DNA from 3 places in the Sinobaca sp. H24 genome. Region 1 is predicted to be linked to each of the others. Evidence: riboswitches for the same ligand, from Rfam matches in the RefSeq annotation. Region 1 holds a riboswitch; each other region holds the start of a gene.
The links. A riboswitch is a leader RNA that binds a small molecule or an ion and turns the genes downstream of it on or off. The one in region 1 is predicted to bind S-adenosylmethionine.
Positions count from the first base shown of each region.

Region 1 (8,260 bases):
CACACATTTTTATATTTCGCACGTACTTCTTCATCCATTACATCTTCATATCCAGGCATTTTGTCAGGCATGCTTCCAAAGTCACTTGCACCCTGCACGTTATTATGTCCTCTAAGCGGATAAGCACCTGCACCCGGCTTGCCGTAGTTACCTGAAACGAGAAGCAGGTTGGAGATCGCTGTGCTCGTGTCGCTTCCTCCTAAATGCTGTGTAACACCCATAGCCCAGAGAATACAGGTTGTTTCTGCTTCATAAACGCTTTTCGCAATTTCGATTATATCTTCTTTAGCTATTCCTGTTTTTTCAACAGCATAGTCAAGCGTGTATTTATCCAGGTTGGCTTTGAATTCATCAAGGCCGTTTACTCTCTCCAAGGAATTTCTTATCTTCCCATCCCTGATCAAGAGAATATATTTTGCTGCCGCAGAAAGCCAGATCAAGTCTGTACCCGGGTTTGGACGGACAAACAAGTCAGAGCGCTCCGCCATTTCGTGCTTACGCAGGTCAGCAACAATAAGCTTTTGATCTCTGAGCTTATGGGAGCTTTTTACTCTTGTTGCCAGTACCGGATGGGACTCTGAAGTATTTGTGCCGACACCAATAACAAGTGCGGAATTTCTAATATCTTCAATGCCGCCTGAATCCCCGCCATAGCCTACGGTCCGGAAAAGTCCCATTGTCGCAGGAGACTGGCAGTAACGGGAACAGTTATCAATGTTGTTGGTTCCAATAACTCCGCGTCCGAGCTTCTGCATCAGGTACGATTCTTCGTTTGTTGTTTTTGAAGAACTGATAAAGCTGAGGGCATTAGGTCCATGTTCTTCTTTAATAGATGTAAATTTCGATTTAATAAGAGCGATGGCTTCATCCCATGTAGATTCTACAAAAGAATCGCCTTTACGGATAAGCGGCTTTGTTATACGTTCTTCACTATTTGTATAATCCCAGCCGAACTTACCCTTCACACAGGTTGAAATTCCGTTTGCCGGTGCTTCTACCTGCGGATCTATTTTTAATATGTCGCGTCCCTTAGTCCAGACGTCAAAGCTACAGCCTACTCCACAGTAAGTACATACTGTTGTTTTGTTTTTTCGATGCGGCTTTCACGCATAGCGGCTTCCATATCAGAAATGGCCAGAATAGAACTGTAGCCTGTTTCCACCTGCTTGGTTACTTCTATCATTGGACGCAGTGTCTGCTGGTCAATTCCTGTCATGTAGCCTGCTTCTCCCACCATGGATTTTTCAATGAGGGCGTTGCATGGGCATACTGTTGAGCAGTGACCACAGGATACACAGGAGGACTCATCAATCGGTACATCATTATCCCAGATAACACGCGGCTTCTGGCGCTCCCAGTCAATAGTAAGCGTTTCTGTCACCTGAACATCCTGACAGGCTTCTACACAGCGCCCGCAGAGGATACACTGATCCGGATCATAGCGGTAAAACGCATTTGTATTATCCTCTTCGTAAGGTTTCGGTTCAAAAGGCTCGCTTGGTGGTGCTCTACTTTCATTTCTTTCACCGTATTATGTATTTCACAGCCGCCATTATTATAATCACAAACTGTGCAATACAACTCATGGTTATGCAGAATCCGGTCCATTGCTACAACTTGTGCTTCCTGTACATCAGATGATACAGAATCTACCACGTCTCCATCATTCAAGGCGTCGAGCATCCTCTAACCATTTCCCCGTTCACTTTAACCATGCATGTATCACAGGTTTCAATGGCTCCAAGGCTTGGATGATAGCATACGTTAGGAAGTTCTGAAGGTTTCCAATTGTATATTGCAGGACACTTTGGTCATTTTCTACTGTTTTCTTTTCACCGTTAAAGGTGATTTGAATTCTTTCCGGCAATGTTCATCTCCTTTCTACTATTGTTAAGCTGCCAAACCCGCTATCGAGTTTATAGACCTAAACTATAAAAAGTATATACCCCTCATTGCCGTTTGACAAACGTAAAGGGAGATGATCCAAATTATGTAAAAATGCCGTACTGTCCTTCAATTAATGTTTGTGGGGAAGATTAAGCGGCGTTAGTTGGGAAAAGCCTGTAAAAAGTACATCCGTCCCCTGAAAATTCATTATTATTACGCATACTGCTGCTGCAGCAAACACGTATCCTACTTTATTCAATCAAATCACCTCCTCTTCGTAAAAGTAGTATAATATAACTACTACTTATTAACATTTTCCTTTATAAGCCATTTATAGGCATTTATATAGATTTTTACTTCCATCTTTAGTACCTGTTGGTTATAATAATTATAGGAATAAACAGAAAGGAGGAAATCTAGTGGACTTTTCGAGAGTAGGAAAAAAAATTCAGGAGCTGCGCCAGTATAATCATATGACCCAGGCTGAACTGGCTGATGGCATCTGCACCCAGGCCCAGATAAGCAAAATCGAAAACGGCTCTATTATCCCGTATTCGAATACGCTGTTTCAAATTGCTGAAAAACTTGGCGCTGATATGTATTATTTCTTTGAAGAGGCCGTTTCAGAGCGCCCGGACTACGTGCAGGACGTTTTTGACCAGCTTGAGGAATGCCGCTTCACGCAGGATTATAAACAGATGGAAGCTTTGATTTTATATGAAAAAGACAACCCTCTTTTTACGCCCCCTTTGTACAAACAGTACATAGCCTGGCATAAGGGAATTTTTTTATACCATCTTTATAGAAAAACGGAAGAAGCCTTCGAGCAGCTTCTATTCTCCATCTCGATTGACCCTAATCCTTCTTTTACCGAAAGAAAAGCCGAAATAAGCAACTCTTTAGCTGTTTTTTATAATCTGGAAGAACGCTACGAAGACGCTGAAGCACTATGTAAAGAGGCGCTGAATAAATGGAAGCAGATGAAAAAAAGAAAAAATCCTTCTATTGAAATGAAATTAACTTACACGCTCGCCATTTCACTCACAAAACAAAAGCGCTATAAAGAATCAGCGCAGTGGTGTGAAAAAGGCATAAAACGATGTCTGGAGACAAGAACTATGTATGTTTTCGGTGAGCTGCTTTATCAGAAGGGCCGGAACCTCCTGCTGATGGGAGAGACCGAAAAGGGGCTCGAGCATTGGAATGAAGCTTTGGGGATGTTTAAATCCACCCGGCAGCATCATTTGGTCGATTTAATGGACAAAGATATGAAACAGTTTATAAAAGACGGCGTATTAAAAGAAATACACTACGAATAAAAAAAGACGACCCCATTTTAGGGCCGTCTTTCTTTTTTATTGTTTTTTTCTTTTGCCAGCTGATTCAGCAGTTCCGCTTTATCTGTTTTTTCCCACGGCAGATTTACGTCTGTACGTCCAAAGTGGCCGTAGGCAGCCGTCTGTCTGTAAATAGCACGGCGAAGGTCCAGCATTTTGATGATCCCTGCAGGACGCAGGTCAAAATTATCTTTCACCAGATCTACCAGTACGCTTTCCGATACTTTTCCGGTGCCAAATGTTTCCACCGCAATAGATACAGGACGGGCAACTCCGATAGCATAGGCAAGCTGTACTTCGCATCGTTCTGCCAGTTCAGCAGCTACTATATTTTTCGCAACATAACGAGCGGCGTACGAAGCGGAACGGTCTACTTTTGTCGGATCCTTCCCTGAAAAGGCTCCGCCTCCATGACGCGAATATCCTCCATACGTATCTACAATTATTTTTCTACCTGTCAGACCGGCATCCCCCTGAGGACCACCGATAACAAACCTGCCGGTCGGGTTCATAAAGTAATTTGTTTCTTCATCTAAAAGAGCTTCCGGTACAACAGGGTCAATAACGTGTTCTCTAAGGTCGCTGTCTATCTGCTCCAGCGTAATATCTTCCTGATGCTGGGCTGAAATAACAATCGTTTCTACACGAAGCGGCTTCCCGTCATCGCCGTATTCGATCGTTACTTGTGTTTTTCCGTCGGGACGAAGGTAAGGAAGAATTCCTTCTTTTCTCACGTAGGTCAGCCTTCTGGCCAATTTATGAGCAAGGGAAATTGGAAGAGGCATTAATTCTTTTGTTTCGTTATCTGCATAACCAAACATAAGACCCTGGTCTCCTGCACCAATTGCCTCCAGCTCGTCTTCTGTCATTGAACCTTCGCGCGATTCCAGCGCTACGTCGACTCCCTGGGCAATGTCTGCTGATTGTTCGTCAATAGAAGTAAGAATGGCACACGTTTCGGAATCAAAACCGTATTTTGCCCTGGTGTATCCCACCTCTTTTAGCGTTTCTCTTACAATCTTTGGAATATCTACATACGTAGATGTACTAATTTCTCCAGCAACAAGCACAAGGCCTGTATTCACTACTGTTTCACAAGCTACTCTCGCATTTGGATCATGCGATAATATCTCATCTAATATTGCATCTGAAATTTGATCACACAGTTTATCAGGGTGTCCTTCTGTAACAGACTCTGATGTAAACAGGCGGCGTCCAATTGTTTCCATGAAATATCCTCCTTTTTATCCTGCTTATAACTTATTCTGCCGTACTTCTGCCTGCTGCATAATAGTATGCACGCTGCCTAAGCCGCCTTATTATATAGAAGAAGAAGAGAAAGAAAACACAAAACCCCCTTTTCCATGGCGAGGAAAAGGGGGTTTCTATCCGTTCCTTTTTCGCCTCTTATCTTCCAAGACGACAGTCGTCTCTCCAGGTTAGCACCTTTCCGTTTCACACTTTCGGATGGTTGCCGGGTTTCGCAGGGCCTGTCCCTCCACCAGCTCGGGATAAGAGTATCCGTTCGAAAAATATGTTACCTCAGTTCCAATCTCTTGTCAAATAAAGCATTTTCCTATGCTGTATGTCTAAAAAAAATTTTTTTCCATTAACAGAATAGCGTGATTTATTTTTGAAAATTTCCACTAGTAGTATAGACTAATATTTTTAATGTGTTATACTAATTAACAATTAGATGATACTATTCAAGAAAAGAAAGGATTTTGCCGCCATGACTACTTTAGATTTTTCCAATGAAATTCATCACCTTCTTCATGGTGACAACATTCATATGAATCTGCCCGTTTCACACCTTGTAGAAAGAGCGTTGGCCAGAAAAGAAGGTATTCTTACAGCCAGTGGAGCCCTTAGTGTGGAAACCGGTAAATATACGGGCCGTTCTCCAAAAGATAAATTTATTGTTGAAGAAGAGAGCGTACTAAATGATATAGACTGGGGCCCGGTAAATCAGCCGATCTCCAAACAGATCTTCACGGACCTCTATAGAAAAGTAATGACTCATCTTGCTGAACAAAAAGAACTGTTTGTCACGCAGGCTTTTGCAGGAGCAGACCCTGCCTACCGGCTTCCAATCCGTGTGATTAATGAAGATGCCTGGCATAATCTTTTTGCCAAGCAGCTGTTCATCCGTCCCTCGGAAGAGGAACTGCAGACACACGAGGCCGGCTTTACGATTATTTCTGCTCCGCACTTTAAAGCAGATCCTGCCGTGGATAAAACATCTTCAGAAGCATTTGTTATTATTTCATTCGAAGAACGTATTGTACTAATCGGCGGCACCGAATACGCCGGAGAAATGAAAAAATCGATTTTCTCCGTCATGAACTACCTTCTTCCCCAGCAGAACGTATTGTCTATGCACTGTTCAGCCAATGTTGGCACAGAGGGTGATACCGCTTTGTTTTTTGGTCTTTCCGGTACAGGGAAAACTACTCTTTCCGCTGATCCGAACCGCTACCTGATCGGAGACGACGAGCACGGCTGGTCCGATAATGGTGTATTTAACATTGAAGGCGGCTGCTATGCTAAATGTATTAATTTATCTTTCAAAAAAGAGCCCCAAATCTGGAATGCTATTCATTTTGGAGCTGTTATTGAAAATGTTAAAACGAATAAAGAAAGCCGGACCCCTGACTACGATAATGTATCCTTAACGGAAAATACGAGGGCCGCCTACCCGTTGGACAGCATTCCCAATACGATGATGCCGAGCATTTCCGGACATCCATCCACTATTGTGTTTTTAACGGCTGATGCTTTCGGCGTGCTGCCGCCCATCAGCAGACTTTCCAAAGAACAGGCTATGTACCATTTTCTAAGCGGATACACGAGTAAGCTTGCCGGAACAGAACGTGGTATTACGGAACCAGAGGCTACTTTTTCCACATGCTTCGGTTCTCCATTTCTTCCTTTGGAAGCATCCCGTTATGCGGAAATGCTTGGAGATAAAATAGAACAGCACGAGGTAAATGTGTTTCTTGTAAATACCGGCTGGTCCGGTGGTCCTTATGGTGTAGGGGAAAGAATGAACCTTGCTTATACGAGAGCGATGGTTCAGGCAGCACTGCAGGGAGAACTGCAGAACTGCGAAACGGTCAAGGATCCATTTTTCGGCCTTCATATCCCGCTTCGCTGTCCCGGCGTGCCCGATGAGGTGCTTCAGCCGAGACAGACATGGAAAGATACAGCCGCTTATGATGAAAAGGCTAAAGAGCTTTCCCAGCAGTTCCAGGAAAACTTTAAAAAATTCACTTCTGTTTCCGATAACATTCGAGCCGCAGGCCCGAGCGTGTTCGCTTCAGCAGAATAAAGAAAAGCACTGCCGGCAGCCGGCAGTGCTTTTTCATGTCCAATTTCTTTGTTTAAGCTCAGTAAGGCAGTAAGGAATAACGTCATCTCTCATTAAAAAACTAAAGGTCGCCTTATTTTTTAAATCTGCCGGAAGCTCCCTGCAGAGAACCGGTCCAAGGGTTTCCATATAATCCTCTTTCGGGATGAGTTCTTCTACCCGGGCAAAATATACATTTTTATAAATAACCTCTGCTTTTCCTGTTACTTTATACTGTCCAAGCCATTCGACGGAAGCTAGAACGGCTCCTGTTTCCTCCCAGACTTCCCGCACCGCTGCGTCGTCCGGAAGTTCGCCGGCTTCCACTTTCCCGCCCGGAAATTCCAGTCCGCGCCTTGAATGCCTGGTAAGCAGCCACTTCTCTTTATACCGGCAGATTACCAGCACATGTCGCGGATCCGAAATAAAACCATGATCGTTAAATGTCAGCTGTACTTCATTTTTATAGTAATCCTGGAACGTAAAAATGTTCATGAAAAGCTCCTTTAGCTCGTGTTCCTGCCGGCCTGTTTTAGTTTGTACTGCCGAATGATTCAAAAATACGCTGGGCCATTTTTGCTGACCGTATTCTGGAATTTTTTTTGCGCACCTGAAATTCTTCAATCATTTCCGATCCCGTATATCCTTCTTTAGCAAGATCTTCTAAAATCATCTGCGAGACATCTTCCTGGCCGCCTGCCATCTTTGCCTTAATCAACAGGCTGATGCCTTCGCTTAAATCAGACTGGTCCATTACTGTTCCTGTCATGATCGCCGGTTCGTTTCGGGGGTCGGTAATGATAACTTCTATAACAAGTGGATTTTCCTGATCTCTGGAATGAATAAACCAGGTCTCCTGATCCCGGTCGACTACTGCATTAATAAGCCAGCTCCCGTCTTTTTCTTCCCGGTTGATAATTAATCCTTCTTTTAAAGGAATCGGAAGGTGGACAATCTCTCCATCTTTCTGCTCCAGGCATTGAAAGGACACAAGCCGAAACGTCTTCATTAAGGTTTCCCCCCGCTGTCATTCTATGTAAAAGAGGCCGAAGCCGGCCTCTTTCTGATGCCCGTTATCTTAAAGAGCCTGATACGCTTTATATAGACGCTGGAGACCTTCTTCTACGTTGGCACGGGGGCAGGCTACATTAATACGGATAAAACCTGCTCCCTCTGTTCCAAAAATGTGGCCGTCACTTACCGCCAGCCTGCCTTCCTCACGCAGCCAGTTCTGCTGCTCCGTGGCAGAAAGACCGAGGGCTCTCATATCAATCCAGATTAAATAGGTGCCCTGCGGCTTGATCACATGAAGATCCGGCATATTGCTTTCCACATAGTCTTTAACGTATTCCACGTTCCCACGAAGGTATACAAGCAGCTCTTCCAGCCATTCTTCGCCTTCACGGTAGGCCGCTTCTGCTGCAGCCGTTGCAAACGGGTTGTTAATTTCTACAAATTCGTCTGCCAGATGTTTTTCATAGGCTTTTCTGGAGTCTACCTGGTCAAATACAACATATGATAAAGATAAAGCAGCCAGATTAAAGGTTTTGCTTGGCGCCATGCACGTCATTGTTTCCACTCCATGCTCTTTTGCTATGGTGGAAAAAGGAGTGTGCGTGCCTTCCAGAATCAAATCTGCGTGTATTTCATCCGACACGACAAACACGCCATATTGTTTACAAAGAGC
Region 1 is NZ_JALBWT010000011.1:94,347-102,606, forward strand. It holds partial or broken gene fdhF (formate dehydrogenase subunit alpha) at 1-1,867, opposite strand, end outside; gene MMY81_RS33395 (hypothetical protein) at 2,018-2,146, opposite strand; gene MMY81_RS15560 (helix-turn-helix domain-containing protein) at 2,307-3,206, shown strand; gene metK (methionine adenosyltransferase) at 3,224-4,453, opposite strand; SAM riboswitch class I at 4,629-4,742, opposite strand; gene pckA (phosphoenolpyruvate carboxykinase (ATP)) at 4,957-6,555, shown strand; gene ytkD (RNA deprotection pyrophosphohydrolase) at 6,589-7,062, opposite strand; gene MMY81_RS15580 (YwpF family protein) at 7,106-7,582, opposite strand; gene MMY81_RS15585 (MalY/PatB family protein) at 7,652-8,260, opposite strand, start outside.

Region 2 (8,260 bases), on a different contig from region 1:
AGCTATTTTCCTATTGCTTATTTTGTAGGAGCCACGAGCACGTCAAACACATTTCTTGGCATCGTGGTATTTGGTGTTCTTGTAGATATCTATAAACGATATAAAGGCGAAGAGCCTTATAAAGAACGAATATATCAGGCCATCGTCATTTTAATCATATTAGGACAAGCCTACACATTTATGTTCGCTGGCCTACAGTCGTAATGCAGATATGAACCTTCGATACAGTATGCTTTGTTCTATAGTGCTTCTGTTAAAGGATAACCTGCTACGCTAACGAAGGCAGGTTATGTATTGGTTAAGTACCATGCCATACAAGGTAAATGGAGAAATGAACGAACGCTGTCAGTTATTGAAGGGGATATTGGAAGGATGTATCTTAGCTATTATTTCCCAGGAAACCGTCTACGGATATGAATTAGCGGTTAAATTACAGCTGCAGGGCATCGATGTTAAGGAAGGGTCTATTTACCCGCTGCTGCTGCGATTGCAAAAAGAAAAGCTGATTCATGGAGAAATGAGAGCTTCCGACAGTGGACCAAATCGAAAATACTATACGTTGACGTCGGCAGGAGAAGCTTCATTGGAAGCCTTTCGACAAAATTGGAATTCGCTTAAATCACCAGTTGACCAATTACTGGATAGGGGGGAATCATAAGTGAATACGCTGGTGGATGAAAACAACGAAAAACGAGAGCAGTTAAATGTGGAAAATAAAAAAGTGTATGAAGATATGCTTGTATACGTTCGTCTTTCATTTGATAAAAGCGAAGCGGAGACCGAAGAAGTTTTAATGGAATTATTGGATCATCTTCTTATTTTGCAGGAAGAAGGAAGAGATAGCAGGGCACTGTTTGGTTCCGATCCCAAACAATATGCCAGGGAATTTGTCGGTGAACTTCCGCAGGCTGTCCCGAAAAAAGTAAGTTCTTTATTCATGATGGGGATCTGCTATTTTTTAGGTTTTTACTTGTTTACCAGTGGGTTGATTCAAACGATACTTGCCTATGGGTTTCATCATTTGGAGCAAACGAAGACTTACAGCCTGGGGACGACGATCGTTGGGCTAATAATGGGAGTGGCAGCCTTGGCGATTTTAGCGTATAGCGTCTTTCGATATAATCAGTGGTCGTGTTTTCGGCATACCTCTAAAATAAAGGAATATATATTATCTGGTTTAATGTTCGCTGTCTTGCCAGGAGTGATCGTCTTAGCAATGTATTTATGGCTGCCTTCGTTTGGCCCAACCGTAGTCTTGCCTGTCTATTGGATGGGAATAGCTGGAGTAGTTTTTCTTATCATCGCCAAACTGTTAGAAAGAAAAATATAGAATGGAAATAGTAGAAAAAACCAATTGATAGCAGGTAGGAACAAATAGTTATTTTTATTCATCCTTTTGAAATGGCGGTATGTTATAACAAGAAAACCCCTTCTCCAGAAAAGTTCTCCTGAAGAAGGGGTTTTTGATAATTCTTTCATGAACTTTTATTCGAATGAGAATCATGATATCTAGCTTCTATTTTGACGTTTTTGAATCATATAATCTGCAAAAAGTTCTCCAGTCGTTAAACTCACCACATATAATACAAGGAGGACAATAAATAACAATACAACGGCATATCCTACTATTCCGGTAGACAATATGGCAGAGTTAAACATAATTAAATACAAACTGCTGATTAGTAAAAGTATGGCTATACCTGATGCTATACGAGTTATAGTCTTAGAATCTAGTTTTTTCTTTTGATTGTTTGTGTTAAATGCATTCATGTTTGGTATCACTCCTGTTGTTTTAGGTAATTTCGATAGTAAAATGTTATTTACTTCTTATAAAGTCATAGGATGCATTTGTGGAACGCGGGTGTCGATTTAATTTGCGCGAGAATCGAATGATTTTACAGAATTAGTTATGGGGCAGCTTGACTCATAGAGGTATGCTCTATTTTTGGCTGACAAAGCTTTCTTTAAGTGCTGCCTTGTTCTGTGGTACCCCTTTATCCTTAGACAGTATCCATCCGGCTGCGGCAATACCGACCAACACGATATAGAAAGATAATTTCCATAGAGTGGATTCTGCAAAATGTTCTGGGAGCACTGCTAAGGCTGGATGAGAAAGAGTGTGAACCATCAGCTTTACCCCAACCCAGCCGACAATAGCGAATGCAGCAATTTCAAGACCAGGTCTGCTTTCCAGTAAGGTGACAAAATACCCCGCAGCAAATCGCATAATGACCACCCCGATCAGTCCACCTGTCAGAATAACAAGAAACTGCCCGCCGTCCATTCCGCCGATCATGGGCAGGTTGGTTCGGGGAAGGGTCACCGCCAGAGCGACGGCGGCGAGAATAGAATCAACCGCAAAGGCAATATCTGCTACTTCCACTTTTGCTACGGTACGCCAGAACCCTGCAGGTTTTTCTTCGCTTTCCTGTGTCTTTTTTTCCACTGCAGCTTCTTTATGGAACCAGACTTTCCGGATAATATGATGGAGCGCAATCAATAAGAGATAAAGAGCTCCAATAGCCTGTACCTGCCATACGTCAATGAGAAATGAGATAATGAATAAAGAGGCAATACGAAAAACAAACGCGCCGGCCAGGCCGTAAAATAACGCTTTTTTCCTTTGTTCCGGTGGGAGTCTTTTGACCATCACAGCGAGTACGAGCGCGTTATCAGCAGCCAGCACTCCCTCAATAAGGATCAGGACAATAAGCACCCATCCGTATTCCATCAGCAGACTAAGTTCCATGTTTATCTTCTCCTTTTTTAGATAAACCCGTTACCCTGCCGCGATAGGTTTTATTGTGAATCCACACAAAAAACCTTCACCGCTGAGGCGGTGAAGGCATAAAAAAGCCCTTTACCCGTCTCATAGGTAAAGGTCTCGCAAACAGCACAAGGCTGCCAATAAAACCGGGGATTTCTCCCGTCCTGACGATTTTATTGAAAAAGCTACTCCCCTTTTTCCAAAGGATATTAAGTTATTTCTTATAATGTATCCTTCTATTGCCTCTTTGTCAATCTTATTTATTCTGGATGGTGGACCAAGTTTTCTGGAAGCATGTTTTACTGACAGGAATGGTGCAGTGCCAGGCATTTTGGCACAGATTTTCAAGATCAAGTGTCACAATATCAAGAGACGCTCTCCATAAATTAACGCATCACACAGCAGTTGGTTTTACTTTTATGTTGGATAGAGCACTGCGGCGTGGAGTCTAATAAGAGATAAACTGAGTGAAGTTTCCGTTTTATCAATGAAGTTCCTCAAATGGAACCAGACTATTTGAGAGTAGTCTTCAGCTGATACTAAAGGGACCAAACGACAGAAACATACCCAAGTGAAAAATGAATAAGACAATAAGTATTACTGTGTACAGAAGCATAATCATAGAGGTTTTTTTTTGGCTGTCTAATACATAATATTTCACTAAAAGAAAGGAGCGGGAGAAATAGAAAACAAACGTGAAAATAATGAACATCGTTCCAAGTGGATAGGTAATCGACCGCCATGAACCCAGATAGGAATAAAAAGAAAAACTGAGATTATAAAGCAAAATACATGGAATAAAGAGTGTCAGCATATCACTGAAAATTTTTTGCGTACTTCTTTCAGTCGCAGAATAACGCCTGCTGAACCAGCGGATCACATAAAAGTTCACAAACACGGCTGGAACACTTAACACAAACAATGTTTGTCCCAAAAAAATGTACACAAATATTCCTATGCTTTCATAAACAGGAAGAAAAGTTACCATGATGATTAGGTTAACTGCATATAAGACAAAGGCAAGCAAAAGAAGAAACAGTATGAGGAGAAAGATACTGTTTTTAATCGTAAAATGATGATCCTTCTTAATATTTTTTCTGGGGGCGCTCAAGGCGTTTACAAAAAAAGCCCACATGCTTAGTTTCTTTTCAGCGGATTTTGTCATAATAGCTCCTTTTGACAGTAGATAGAAATGCTTAATTATTAAGTGAAAACTTAAAGAGTGCTTATTGATTTTTACAATCTGCTATTAGATATATTCGGCGGCTGGTATTAAATTCCTTTTTACGAAAAGACGCAGGCAAAATAAGTTTATACTCGCAAGGGTGAAGAGGAGAAACTATGCTGAATTTGCAGGTATAAGTATAGATCTAAATAAATATTCCAGTTCATTTTAGATCAATTCAAATGTGAGATATGTTGATCTGCGGCTGCAATAAAATAGCCAGCCTTTCCCATGGATAATTCCCAAGGAAAAAGCTGGCATTAGTCAAACTACCTGATTCTTATTAACTTACATAAGATATAAAATTATCTACTCTTTAGGCTTTTGAACGATAGCTTAGATTATGCTGTTTTAAAGTCTTGTCTTTACCGAACAGAAAATGTTTTTCCATATCAGGCGAGTATTGGGAATTGATGGTCTCTAGTCCAGTTGCTTCAGCAACCGCCCGTACCATAGCGGGAGAAGCACCGCAGCATAATCCGATGTAATTGACCCCGGCATTTTTCGCTTCTTTTGCCCATTCAGCCAATTCATACCGATTGTGGGACAGTGGCTCCAGTGCTGTTGGAAATGTCGTTTCTGTAGGCAGATGGCAGCTGCATCCGCCGTCCGGCAAATTGAAAAATGTTGGGTGTTCTTCGGTGGTGCGATAAGGAACAGGTAGTCCGCCTACGTAACCATCCACCTGAGCGCATATTTTTTCGAGGTATGGCTGCATAGTATCCGGTCCGCGGAAACAATTCATTCCGACGACTAGTGCGCCTTTCTCAGACAGTATTTTACAAGAGTCTTCTACGGTATAACCGTCCCGCAGTATATTTTCACCCATTAGTCCAAGCAGAATGACAGCCGGCAGTCCCTGCTTCTGGATTTCCTCCAGTGCGATTTCTGCCTCCTCATGGTAGTAAAACGTTTCGCCATGAATGTAATCAACGCCTTCTTCTTTACACCATCCGATCATCTCAGCAAACATGCCTCTGACTTTTTCTTTCGCTTCCGGGTCCTCCGGATCAAAAATATTCGTATTGGATATATTACCCGCTACCAATGCTTCTTCCGTTGGGTGTTCTTTGGCTACTTCCTTCGCTAAGCGGATCGCACTTCGGTTAAGCGGTTCCAGTAAATCTTCCTTGCCGATGATGCGCATTTTTTCTCTATGGGCGTTGTATGTGAAAGCAAGTACCACATCAGACCCCGCCTTCATAAAATCACGGTATGTTTCTTTCAGGGCTTCCGGATTTTCCAGAGCCACTTCCGGTACAAAGGAGCCTGCCTGCAAATAGCCTCTGCGCTCCAGTTCAAACAGAAACCCCTCTCCGGCAATAACCGTTCCTTCTTTAAGTCGTTGTTCTAAGCTGCGTTTCATCACAATACTCTCCTTTTTCTCTCTATTATTCTTTAATTCTCCTGGCATTCGTCTAACAAAATAACCCCCTTCTTTATTTAAGAAGGGGGTTTGACGAAATACGACAAATTGCTCTTCTTATCTTCAAGCCTGCTGCTTCTGGAATTAGCACAGTACTATTACTAGTCCGCTGCTGAAGTGTCAAAGGGCCAGTCCCTCCACTTCTCTTGATAAAATAGTTGTGTATTAAATTAGTAATATTTAGAATACAATCGCTGTTGATGAAAGTCAAGCAGAGGTAAAACATTTGTTTTCAAAACTTAAAAGTACGACCTTAGCTGGATCGCTTTGGCTGGAATGAAGTAGAAATCGTCCAAGGCTAGAAGCCCTATCGCTCCATATATTGTACTTGTTTTTGCTTTGTTATTAACTATTAGATGATGCCCATCAAAAAAGTTTTCATCAACCTCTACCTTTGTAAAACCCTTTTATCGATTTAAATTGCAATTAAGTATATGATTACCTTGTATGAAAAACTTAGCAATGGGGTGAAGTGAATGAGTACAGCTTTAATCGTTGTCGATATTCAAAATGACTATTTCCCGGGTGGCAAAATGGAATTAAGCAATCCTGAAATTGCAGCTGCGAATGCCGCTAAAGTTATTGAATGGTTTAGAGAGAACCACAACGGCCATATTTTCCATGTTCAGCATATCGCAGGCGATCCCGCTTTAGGTTTCTTTCTTCCGGATACAGAAGGGGCAGAACATCATGAAACGGTTCAGCCACTGAAAGATGAAAAAATCATCGTCAAAAACTTTCCCAACAGCTTCTTAAATACGGAATTAGAGAGTCAATTAAAAGAAAAGGGTATAACAAAGGTAGTAGTGGCAGGGATGATGACACATATGTGTATCGATGCTACTGTTCGGGCAGCTGTAGATTTAGGCTATGAAACAACGCTTATCGAAGATGCCTGCGCGACAAAAGAGTTGACGTATCAAAATAAAACCACTTCAGCCGAACAGGTTCATTATTCGTTTGTAGGCGCACTGCAGGGCATGTATGCAGAAGTGAAGTCAACCGAAGATTTCCTGCAGCAGAAAACTACCAATTAAGTAAAAATTAATAACAACGTCCGTAAAGGTCATACATGACTTTACGGACATTTTTTATGTTGTTTGTACTTTATAAATCCCATCTTTTTTTAACTTGAAAGCAATCGATTTAATTTCTTAAAAGGGTTATAGGACGCCAAAGAAGAATACATAAAGAGACGGGTTTCTCACCTTAGAGAATAGTGTTAAACGGAAGACAATGAAGAAAGTGGAGGGAAGAACATGGGAAGGGTATGCTTGGGGATGATCTTATCGGTGGATGGGTATATCAGCGACCGGGACGGGAAACTAGGAAAGCTTTACGAGAGCTTTGAACCGAATGAAGTCATTCAAGCGGAGATGGCAAAAACGGGAGCGGTTGTGATGGGACGGAATACTTTTGATATGAGCGAAGATCCGGATGCCTATGCAGATAATTATGAATTTCAAGTGCCTTTGTTTGTATTGACCCATCATCCACCAGCTGAACATCCAAAGGAAAATGAAAATCTCACCATTACATTCGTAACAGATGGTATCGAAAGCGCGGTTCATCAGGCTAAACAGGCGGCCAAAGAGAAAGATGTAGTGGTGCTTGGGGCTGACGTCGGCCAGCAGTTATTAAAAGCGAATCTGGCGGATGAACTGCAGGTTGCGTTTGCACCAATCATTCTTGGACAGGGGATGCGCTTATTCGACCACTTGGAAGAATTCGAGATTCAACTGGAAAAACTGCGGACCATTGAGACCGCAAAACAAGTGGAAATCTGGTATAGGATCATTAAGGAAAGTAAAAACGACCAATGAGCAGGTACCGCTTAATAGTAGAGTTCAAGTTTTCAGTTACCGCTTCCCAATAAATTTAGAAAAAAACAATCTAAAAACTAAGCATGTTATTCCGAAAAGAATTAACCCCCATTGAAAAGAATAAAGAATGTATTCTGTTACATCATTGATATTTATAGGAGAAGAACGAAGTAAAAAGAAAACTACACCTAAGGTAAACAACGCGATACTAAAATACGTCCATCCTCTTTTTGTACTTAAATCCATTGGCTGACTCCTTTTTTGGTTTTAGCTTATAATTATTATTCAGTTACACTGTAGAAGACAAGTTATATTTAGAATAATGAATCTGATAAATGAAGTGATACCTTACGAAGCCACCCAGGCTTTAATAGAGGGGGAAGCTGTTTGAAAGAATCAACGTATAAAGTCAGTCGATTAATCTTGTACTTTTTCCTGGTATCTATATTTCTATTCATATCGGGAAATACCGGCCGCTATTTCATCGAAACGCAGGGAATGAACCGAGAGACAGCGCTTTTCCTTCAGGGCATTATGTTTACCGGGTGACTCTTGCCGTTTTGTATTGGCTGAAAGCAAAGAATCCTGATTTGTTTAAAAACATCGGTTTAACAAAAGCCGATTCCCGAACTAAATGGTTCGTTGGGGCAGCACTGCCATTGCTTCTGCTTCTATCAGGGATTATCACCGCTGCTTTGTTTGGAGGCATTGAAAACGTCCGCCTTAATTTGACCGGCACTATTCTGCTTGCCGTTTTGATTAATACTATCACGGCATTTATGTATGAGGCATTCCCGGAGGAAGTGTTTATTCGAGGCTTGATATTTTCAGAACTGCGAAAGAAATATCGATTTATTATTTCCTTGTTTCTGCAGATGCTTCTTTTCATGTGTGTGCCTTTACTGGCTATGTCATTAGCCGCTCTATTTTTTAATCAACCGATGCAGCTGACTATCGATTATTTTATATTGCTCTTTGCGTTCGGGATAGCCCTGCAGCTGTATCGCGAATATACAGGG
Region 2 is NZ_JALBWT010000004.1:255,471-263,730, reverse strand. It holds gene MMY81_RS08665 (hypothetical protein) at 1-204, shown strand, start outside; gene MMY81_RS08660 (PadR family transcriptional regulator) at 332-658, shown strand; gene MMY81_RS08655 (DUF1129 family protein) at 659-1,330, shown strand; gene MMY81_RS08650 (hypothetical protein) at 1,510-1,770, opposite strand; gene MMY81_RS08645 (TerC family protein) at 1,940-2,749, opposite strand; gene MMY81_RS36240 (undecaprenyl-diphosphate phosphatase) at 3,037-3,219, shown strand; gene MMY81_RS08640 (homocysteine S-methyltransferase family protein) at 4,309-5,358, opposite strand; SAM riboswitch class I at 5,473-5,574, opposite strand; gene MMY81_RS08635 (cysteine hydrolase family protein) at 5,895-6,455, shown strand; gene MMY81_RS08630 (dihydrofolate reductase family protein) at 6,678-7,241, shown strand; gene MMY81_RS08625 (hypothetical protein) at 7,629-7,790, shown strand; gene MMY81_RS08620 (CPBP family intramembrane glutamic endopeptidase) at 7,802-8,260, shown strand, end outside.
Region 2: it holds a riboswitch for S-adenosylmethionine, as region 1 does, so the genes downstream of both, MMY81_RS08640 (homocysteine S-methyltransferase family protein) here and metK (methionine adenosyltransferase) in region 1, are expected to answer to the same signal.

Region 3 (8,260 bases), on a different contig from region 1:
GATCAAGACCGTTCATGGCATCTTTTGCATAAAGAACCATACCGTCGTATTCTGCACTGATTTTTTCTTCCGTGAATTTTCTAGTCAAAGCAGCTCCGCCTACCATAACCGGAATGGAAATCTGCTGGTTTTTTAAATCCTGGGCAGTCAGTACCATCTGCTGGGCCGATTTCACAAGAAGGCCGCTTAAGCCAATCGCATCCGGATTTTCTTTAGCGATCGCTTCGATTAGTTCATTGGAAGTCACTTTAATACCTAAATTCACTATTTTAAAGCCGTTATTGGAAAGAATGATGTCCACAAGGTTTTTCCCAATATCATGTACATCCCCTTTAACGGTAGCAAGCAGTATTTTCCCTTTACCTGTATCATCGGCTGCTTTTGTTTCCATATACGGCTCAAGGTGAGATACCGCTGCTTTCATCGCTTCGGCGCTTTGCAGAACTTCTGCTACAATAAGCTCATTATTGTTAAACAGCTTTCCTACTTTATCCATCCCTACCATAAGCGGACCGTTAATGATGCTTAATGGCTCATCGTATTTGGTCAGGGCTTCATCAAGGTCTTTATAAAGGCCTTCTTTTGTTCCCTCTACGATATATTCAGCCAGCCTGTCTTCTAAAGAAAGATTTTGTTCGACTGTTTTCTTTTCTGCCTTTTTACCGCGGTAATGTGCGGTGAAATCAGCCAAAGTCTGGTCTGATGTTTCAAACAACAGCTCTTTAGCCATCTTTTTTTCTTTCTCCGGAATACTCGCAAAGCGCTCAAGCTTTTCCGTATTAACAATAGCGTAATCCAGTCCGGCATTGGTGCAGTAATACATAAAAGAAGCGTTGAGAACTTCTCTTCCTACAGGCGGCAGACCGAAAGACACATTGCTTATTCCAAGTATAGTCAAACAGTCAGGAAGCGCCTTTTTAATTTCTTTAATTCCATTAATCGTTGCTTCGGCGGAACCGATGTACTGAGCATCTCCGGTGCCGACCGGGAAAACAAGCGGATCGAATATAATATCTTTTGGATTCATCCCGTACTGATTGACGAGAATATCATGGGAGCGCACGGCCACTTCTACTTTTCTTTCCGTCGTGACAGCCATTCCTGTTTCATCAATTGTCCCTACTACTACAGCGGCTCCAAACTTTTTTAAGGTCGGTACAATATCCTCGAAGCGCTCTTCTCCATCTTCGAGGTTAATGGAGTTAATAATTGCTTTACCCTGAGAGTATGTCAGCGCTTTTTCAATGACCGCTGCATCCGTGGAGTCAATCATAAGCGGAACTTTCACTTTATTAATCACGTGGCTTAAAAATACTTCAATGTCATCCATCTCTTCACGATCCGGATCAGCAAGACACACATCAATGACGTGGGCTCCTTTTTTCACCTGCGCCCTTGCAATTTCGGAAGCCTCTTCAAATTTACCTTCGTTAATCAGTCTTTTGAACTTTTTGGAACCGATGACGTTTGTACGTTCCCCTACAAAAAGCGGACGCATGTCTTCTTCGTACACAAGCGGCTCAATTCCGGATACAACGTGAGGATGCCCCTCGGATGGTGTACGAGGTTCAAATTTAGTTAATGCCTCGCGCATTACTCTAATATGTTCCGGAGTCGTACCACAGCAGCCGCCAACTACATTCAGCCAGCCCTTCTCAGCAAAGCCTTCGAGCTTAGTCGTCAGGGATTCCGGCGATTCGTGATAATGTCCTTCTTCATCCGGAAGTCCCGCATTCGGATAACAGTGAACATACGTCGTCGAAAGCTCAGAAAGAGAGCGAAGGTGATCTCGCATAAACTCTGGTCCTGTGGCGCAGTTTAACCCGACAACGATCGGATTCATATGTTCTATTGATATATAAAAACTCTCCATGGACTGACCGGCAAGCGTAGTTCCCATAGGTTCGATCGTTCCTGAAATCATTAACGGCAGTTCGACTCCCAGCTCCTTCTGAGCCTCCTGAATACCTAAATAAGCTGCCTTCACGTTTCTGACGTCCTGGCTTGTTTCCAGCAGAAATAAATCAACTTCTCCCTTGATCAGTCCGGAGGCCTGCTCCCGATAGGTTTCCGTGAGCTCTTCAAATGTTGTTCCACCGGTTACAGAAAGAGATTTTGTCGTCGGTCCCATGGCTCCGGCAACGTAACGCGGAAAGTCTTCTGTTTCTATTTCTCTTACCGCATCTTTAGCCAGCTTGGCTGCCGCAATATTTAATTCTTCTGCCATATGCTGCAGATCATAGTCTGCAAGTACAATACTTGTTGCTCCAAATGTATTGGTTTCAATAATATCCGCCCCTGCTTCCAGATAGTCACGGTGGATTTTTTCAAGAACGTGAGGTGCGGTCACGTTTAAATACTCGTTGCACCCTTCATATTCTTCCCCGCCAAAATCTTCTGCAGTTAAATCAGCGTTTTGAAGCATCGTTCCCATGGCTCCATCTAAAATCAAAATAGATGTTTTCAGCCTGTCCTGGATTGCTGTTTTAAGCATTTGATCCCCTCCACTCTGTTCACTTGCTTTTTTCTTCTATTCGTACCGATGCTTTTTCTCTAATGTATTCAGTTAGACGGCACGTAATATCATAACGAAGGAATGGAGTGATTAAATAAATGCCATTAAAATATTCCATCGCTTCGTCGATCAGTGTTTTCGCTATTGCGATACCTTCTTCTGCTGCCCGGCCGCGGTCCTCCCCGCAATCGGCCATACTTCGGCGGATTGTATCTGTCAGCTTAATGCCGGGCACTTCATTGTGTAAAAATTCAGCATTCCGGCTGCTCACCAGGGGCATGATACCGATATATACCGGCACATCCATATGTTTTGTTGCTTCGTATATTTCTTTAAACTGTCCTTCTCCAAAAACCGGCTGCGTCATAAAGTAGTCGGCTCCGGCAGTGATTTTCTTTTCAAGGCGCTGCACGGCACGGTCCACATTCCGCACGTTAGGGTTAAATGCCGCGCCAACTGTAAACGTGGTATTTTGGCCGAGCGACTTTCCCGAAAAGGACAATCCTTTGTTCATTTCTTTCATTAATTGAATTAAATCAAAAGAGTTAGCGTCATATACAGAAGTAGCTCCGGGGAAATCCCCGACTTTCGTGGGATCACCCGTTACAGCAAGAATATCATGAATGCCGAGAGCATTAATTCCCATCAAATGGGACTGAAGACCGATAAGGTTTCTGTCGCGGCAGGCTACGTGAAGCAGCGGCCGCGCCTGTGTCATGCTTTTAACGAGTGCTCCCATTGCCAAATTATCAATCCGTGGACTTGCCAATGAGTTATCCGCCATTGTAACAGCGTCTGCACCGGATTGATACAAAGCCTGAGCTCCTTCTACAAATTTGGATGTGGCCAGCTTCTTGGGTGGATCAAGCTCTACAATAACCGTTACAGATTGCTTTGCTTTCTCTCTGAGGCTGGGCTCTGATGAAGGAGGTTCTACAATAGAAAACTGTCCGGCTTTTTGAGCCACGGCCTGCGCCGTCCGCGTTTTTGGAGCTGTGTTTTTAACAGCTGCAGCTATTTGAGCTATGTGCTCCGGTGTTGTACCGCAGCATCCTCCGATAATACCAATCCCCTGGTTTTGAAAATCAAGGGCTTTTTCATAAAAATAGTCTGGATTTGATTGGTAAACAAAACGTCCATCATCGATATCCGGAAGACTTGCATTTGGATGTACCGCATAAAGGGTATGTTCATCGAGGGGTGTCATTTCCAGGGACCGCAGGATGTGATACGGCCCCATTCGGCAGTTCACTCCCACAGCATCCGCGCCGGCCGCCGTCATTTGTTTAAATGCTTCTCCCAGCGGCATCCCGCTGTGCATAACGCCTACTTCACCGAGCGCTACCTGGGCGATCACCGGCAGGTTTGTTTTGCTTTTCGCAAGCTTAATGACCGATAAAATTTCCTGAAGATCATAGAACGTTTCCAGAATAATGCCGTCCGGTTCCGCTTTCAGCAGAGCGTCCAGCTGTTCAGAAAAAGCGCTGCGTATATCTTCATCGTTTTCTTCCATTTTCTGAAGGCCCTTTATACCGCCTATTGTGGCAAAAACAAAAGCTCTGCCTTCTGCAGCTGCCCGGGCTGTTTCAACGCCCAGTCTGTTTATATCAGCTGCTTTATCTTCCAGCTGATACTTGGCAAGCTTAATACGATTTGCTGCATACGTATTGGTCTGAATAATATCCGACCCTGCTTCTACATATTCTTTATGGATGTTTTTAACCAGGCCGGGCTCAGATATATTTAATGCTTCATAGGAACCGCTGTATCCTTTTTCATATAGATACGTTCCCATTGCCCCGTCTCCAATTAACATGCGTTTTGAATATTCCTCTGCCAAATTCACAACGAGCCACTCCCCTGATTCGTGATTTTCTTTTACAGGCGGTCGAGCGCCTGCCCTAAATCCGCGATTATATCTTCTTTATTTTCAATACCTACAGAAAAACGGAGCAGCCGGTTACAGACGCCGTTGGCAATCCGGACTTCCTCCGGAACATCAGCATGTGTTTGTGTGGCCGGATATGTCATGAAGCTCTCTACACCGCCCAGACTTTCTGCAAATGTGATAAGGTTCAGACCGCGGAGCAGGCTGTCGACCCACTGCTCATTTTCAATCCGAAAGGAAAGCATACCGCCTTTTCCGGTGTACAATACGTCCGTCACTTTTGGATGTGTATCCAGAAACTCCGCTACTGCCCGTGCGTTTTCTGTATGCTTTTCCATGCGCAGGGACAATGTTTTCATCCCTCTCATTAACAGCCAGGAATCCATAGGCGACAGTATTGTACCCATCCCGTTATGAAAAGCCGTAATCCGGCTGCTTAACTGCTCATCTTTTGTAACGATTAATCCGGCAATAATATCATTATGGCCGCCCAGATACTTCGAAGCACTGTGTATAACGATATCGGCACCCATATCGAGCGGACGCTGCAGAATCGGTGTGTAAAAAGTGTTATCCACAATCAGCCAGAGACCGTGTTTCTTGGCCAATTTTGACATTTCAGAAATATCGGCTTCCTGCATTAATGGATTGGTCGGCGTTTCTATAAAAAGGGCTTTCGTGCGTTCGGTAATCTTTTGTTCAAATGCCTCTACGTTTCTCGGGTCGCCATATGCAATCGTAATACCCCAGTTTTTCCATCCCTCTTCAAAAAGCCGGTACGTTCCTCCATATAAATCCTGGGAAGCAAGAATTTCGTCATCTTTATCAAAAATGGCAAACAGCGTTTGAATAGCAGCCATTCCTGAGCTCAATGCGTACCCTTTGGCACCATTTTCCAATCCGGCGATTGCCCGCTCCAGAATGTCTCTTGTAGGGTTGCCGGTACGGGAGTAATCAAACCCTGTCGACTCGCCTAATCCCTCGTGACGGAAAGCAGTAGACATGTGAATAGGGGCGCTTACGGCTCCCGTTCTTGGGTCTTCTTTATTTCCAATTTGTACTAGATTTGTTTCGATGTGAAATTTCTTATCCATTATTGTCACCCTTTTTGTGGCTTATTACTATATAGTTGCCTGCGTATCCTAATTTATCATTCCGCTAAAAGACCTTCCTCTAAAAGTAAGAAGAAGGTCTGCGATTTATAAGAGCACCTCTTCTTATCTCTCGGACATCTTCTGCCCGGCGGATTTAGCACCTGACCTGTGTAGGCTGGTTGCTGAGACTTCATAGGGCCTGATCCCTCCGTCTCTCTGGATAAGAAAGCTTTATTTATATAGTTGTGTAGTAAAACCTTACAAGATTAACGATCGAAATGCAATCAAATTGTGCGAATTTGTTGAATTTATTCAGGAGCAGTATCTACATATAAACGGCTGCTATTTCCGCAGACACAGCGGACAAAACCAGTTTGGATCGTACCGTCTTCTTTCCTGCTTCCTTTAAGAACAAATTTCTCCCCGCACCTCGGGCATCGTATGACGACGCGATATCGTTTTTCCTCTATCATAGGCCGTCTATTCCCCTTCCATCTGCCTAAACCTTTTTCCCTTTTCTTCTTTTCTTACAGCTATCCAACATATCAGAAACCCTAGAGGCAGCATCAAATAGACTATGTACTGCCGGTCGATTAATAATAGCAAATCGTACGTGCCGTGTAAAACGAACGGGACCGCCAGGCCTAAAAACAAGAACATTTTTCCGGCAGCGCCTTTCAAAAAGGAGGCTTTCCCTATATAATATCCCATAGTACAGGCAAACAGAGCATGGCTGGCCACCGGCAGAAATGCCCTTCCAAAGGCTATATCCACGCCATACGCTGCGAGGTAAAGAATATTTTCTGCTGCAGCAAAACCAAGCCCTACAGCAAGCGCATAAAGGGTCGTATCGTAAATAGAATGGATCCGGATAAAAGGAATAACGGCAGCGCACAAAATAAACCATTTAAAAAATTCCTCGAGCAGCCCGGCATATAAAAAAGCCTGAAAGAAGACGGAAGCCTCCGTACTTGTCTCTTCTGTAAGCGCATATTGCACTGTCACAATTGGAAAAACAAGCAGCATGCCAAAGAGAAAAGTACGGACCGTTTTGTAAAAGGAACCAGAAGTTGTCTCCTGTGTTAGATAATAGTAGCTTAAAAATGCGATCGAAGGCGCCAGGGCCGCAGTTATGATAGCAAACACTCGCGCATCCGTCCTTTCCTGCTCTGTAATTGCCGGCTAACCATTAATAGAAAAGAGGTATTCTTATGAAGCGGATTTTAACAATACATACCGGGGGCACAATCTCCATGAAAGAAGACAAGCAGACTGGAAGCGTAGCGCCGGGGGAAAAAAACCCTCTGGATCAATGGCATGAAGAAGCCAAGCAGGTAGCTGACATTACCGTGATCCCGTTCTTTCATCTTCCTTCCCCTCATATTACGCCTGAAAATATGTTCGAGCTTTCTGCTTTTATTAACGAAAAACTAGCTGAAGGCCTGTACGATGGGATTGTTATAACGCATGGAACGGATACGCTTGAAGAAACAGCCTACTTTCTCGATCTTCTTCATCGTTCCCCAATACCAATTATTTTGACAGGTGCTATGCGTTCAAGCAATGAATTAGGGGCAGACGGTCCTTACAATTTTCTGGCTGCCATTAGAACGGCTTCTTCTGAGCAGGCTAGAGAAAAGGGAGTGCTCGTTGTGATGAATGATGAAGTTCATTCTGCAATCAACGTAACGAAAACGCACTCTTCTAATGTAGCTACATTCCAGAGTCCTCAATTTGGACCAATCGGTCTCGTCACGCGGCGCGGTATTCTTTTTCATCACAGTCCTTCCGTTAGAGAGCAGTTTTCTATTTCCTCTTTAACGAAGAAAGTATTTCTTCTCAAGGCTTATGCGGGGATGGAAAGAGAAACGATAGACTTGTTAGAGTCCGCCTCTCCTTCCGGCCTCGTCATTGAAGCATTCGGCCAGGGAAACGTCCCGCCCGCTATAGTGCCCGCTATCGAGTCGCTTATAGCAAGGAATATCCCCGTTGTTCTTGTATCAAGATGCTACAGCGGCATTGTCCAGGCAACTTATGAGTATGCCGGTGGAGGCATGCAGCTGAAAAACAAAGGGGTTATTTTTTCAAATGGATTAAATGGCCAAAAAGCCCGGCTTAAATTAATGATTGCCCTCGAAGCAGGAATTACCGGAACAGAACTTACCAATACATTTGAAAGCTGGCCGTCATAATGACGAAGGCCAGCTTTCTTTTTCTTTAATATGAGAGGCAATCTGTTCCCCATGCCATCTGCCGTTTTCAATAAAAATTTCATTAGCATTATCACCGGCTGCGATGACGCCAGCAACATAGAGCCCAGAAACATTTGTTTCCATTGTTTTCTTTATTAAAATGAGGGCGCCCCGCTTCTCCGTTCAGCACTCCTGCCCTTTCCAAAAATGTATGGTCCGGATGATAGCCTGTCATGGCGAATACAAAATCTGCCGGCCACGCTCTGTTTTTGTCATTGTGTATACTCGACGGCCTCTTCCGAAATAGCCGTAACGTCTGCTTCGGATAAGAGATGTATTTTCCCCTGTCTGACGAGCGAATCAAAGTCCGGAAGTATCCAAGGCTTCACATGCTCTGAAAAGGAAGCGCCCCTATACAGAACGGTTACAAATGCTCCAGCTTTTTCAAGCGCAAGCGCTGCATCAACGGCGGAATTTTTCCCGCCGATTACGGCAACACTCCGATGAAAATAAGGGTGGGCTTCTTTAAAATAGGGGAAACATGCGGAAGGCTGCCTCCCTCAATTTCAAG
Region 3 is NZ_JALBWT010000009.1:58,034-66,293, reverse strand. It holds gene metH (methionine synthase) at 1-2,494, opposite strand, end outside; gene MMY81_RS13595 (bifunctional homocysteine S-methyltransferase/methylenetetrahydrofolate reductase) at 2,514-4,361, opposite strand; gene MMY81_RS13590 (methionine biosynthesis PLP-dependent protein) at 4,394-5,497, opposite strand; SAM riboswitch class I at 5,618-5,724, opposite strand; gene MMY81_RS13585 (PrsW family glutamic-type intramembrane protease) at 5,978-6,643, opposite strand; gene MMY81_RS13580 (asparaginase) at 6,709-7,689, shown strand; partial or broken gene MMY81_RS13575 (YpdA family putative bacillithiol disulfide reductase) at 7,684-8,260, opposite strand, start outside.
Region 3: it holds a riboswitch for S-adenosylmethionine, as region 1 does, so the genes downstream of both, MMY81_RS13590 (methionine biosynthesis PLP-dependent protein) here and metK (methionine adenosyltransferase) in region 1, are expected to answer to the same signal.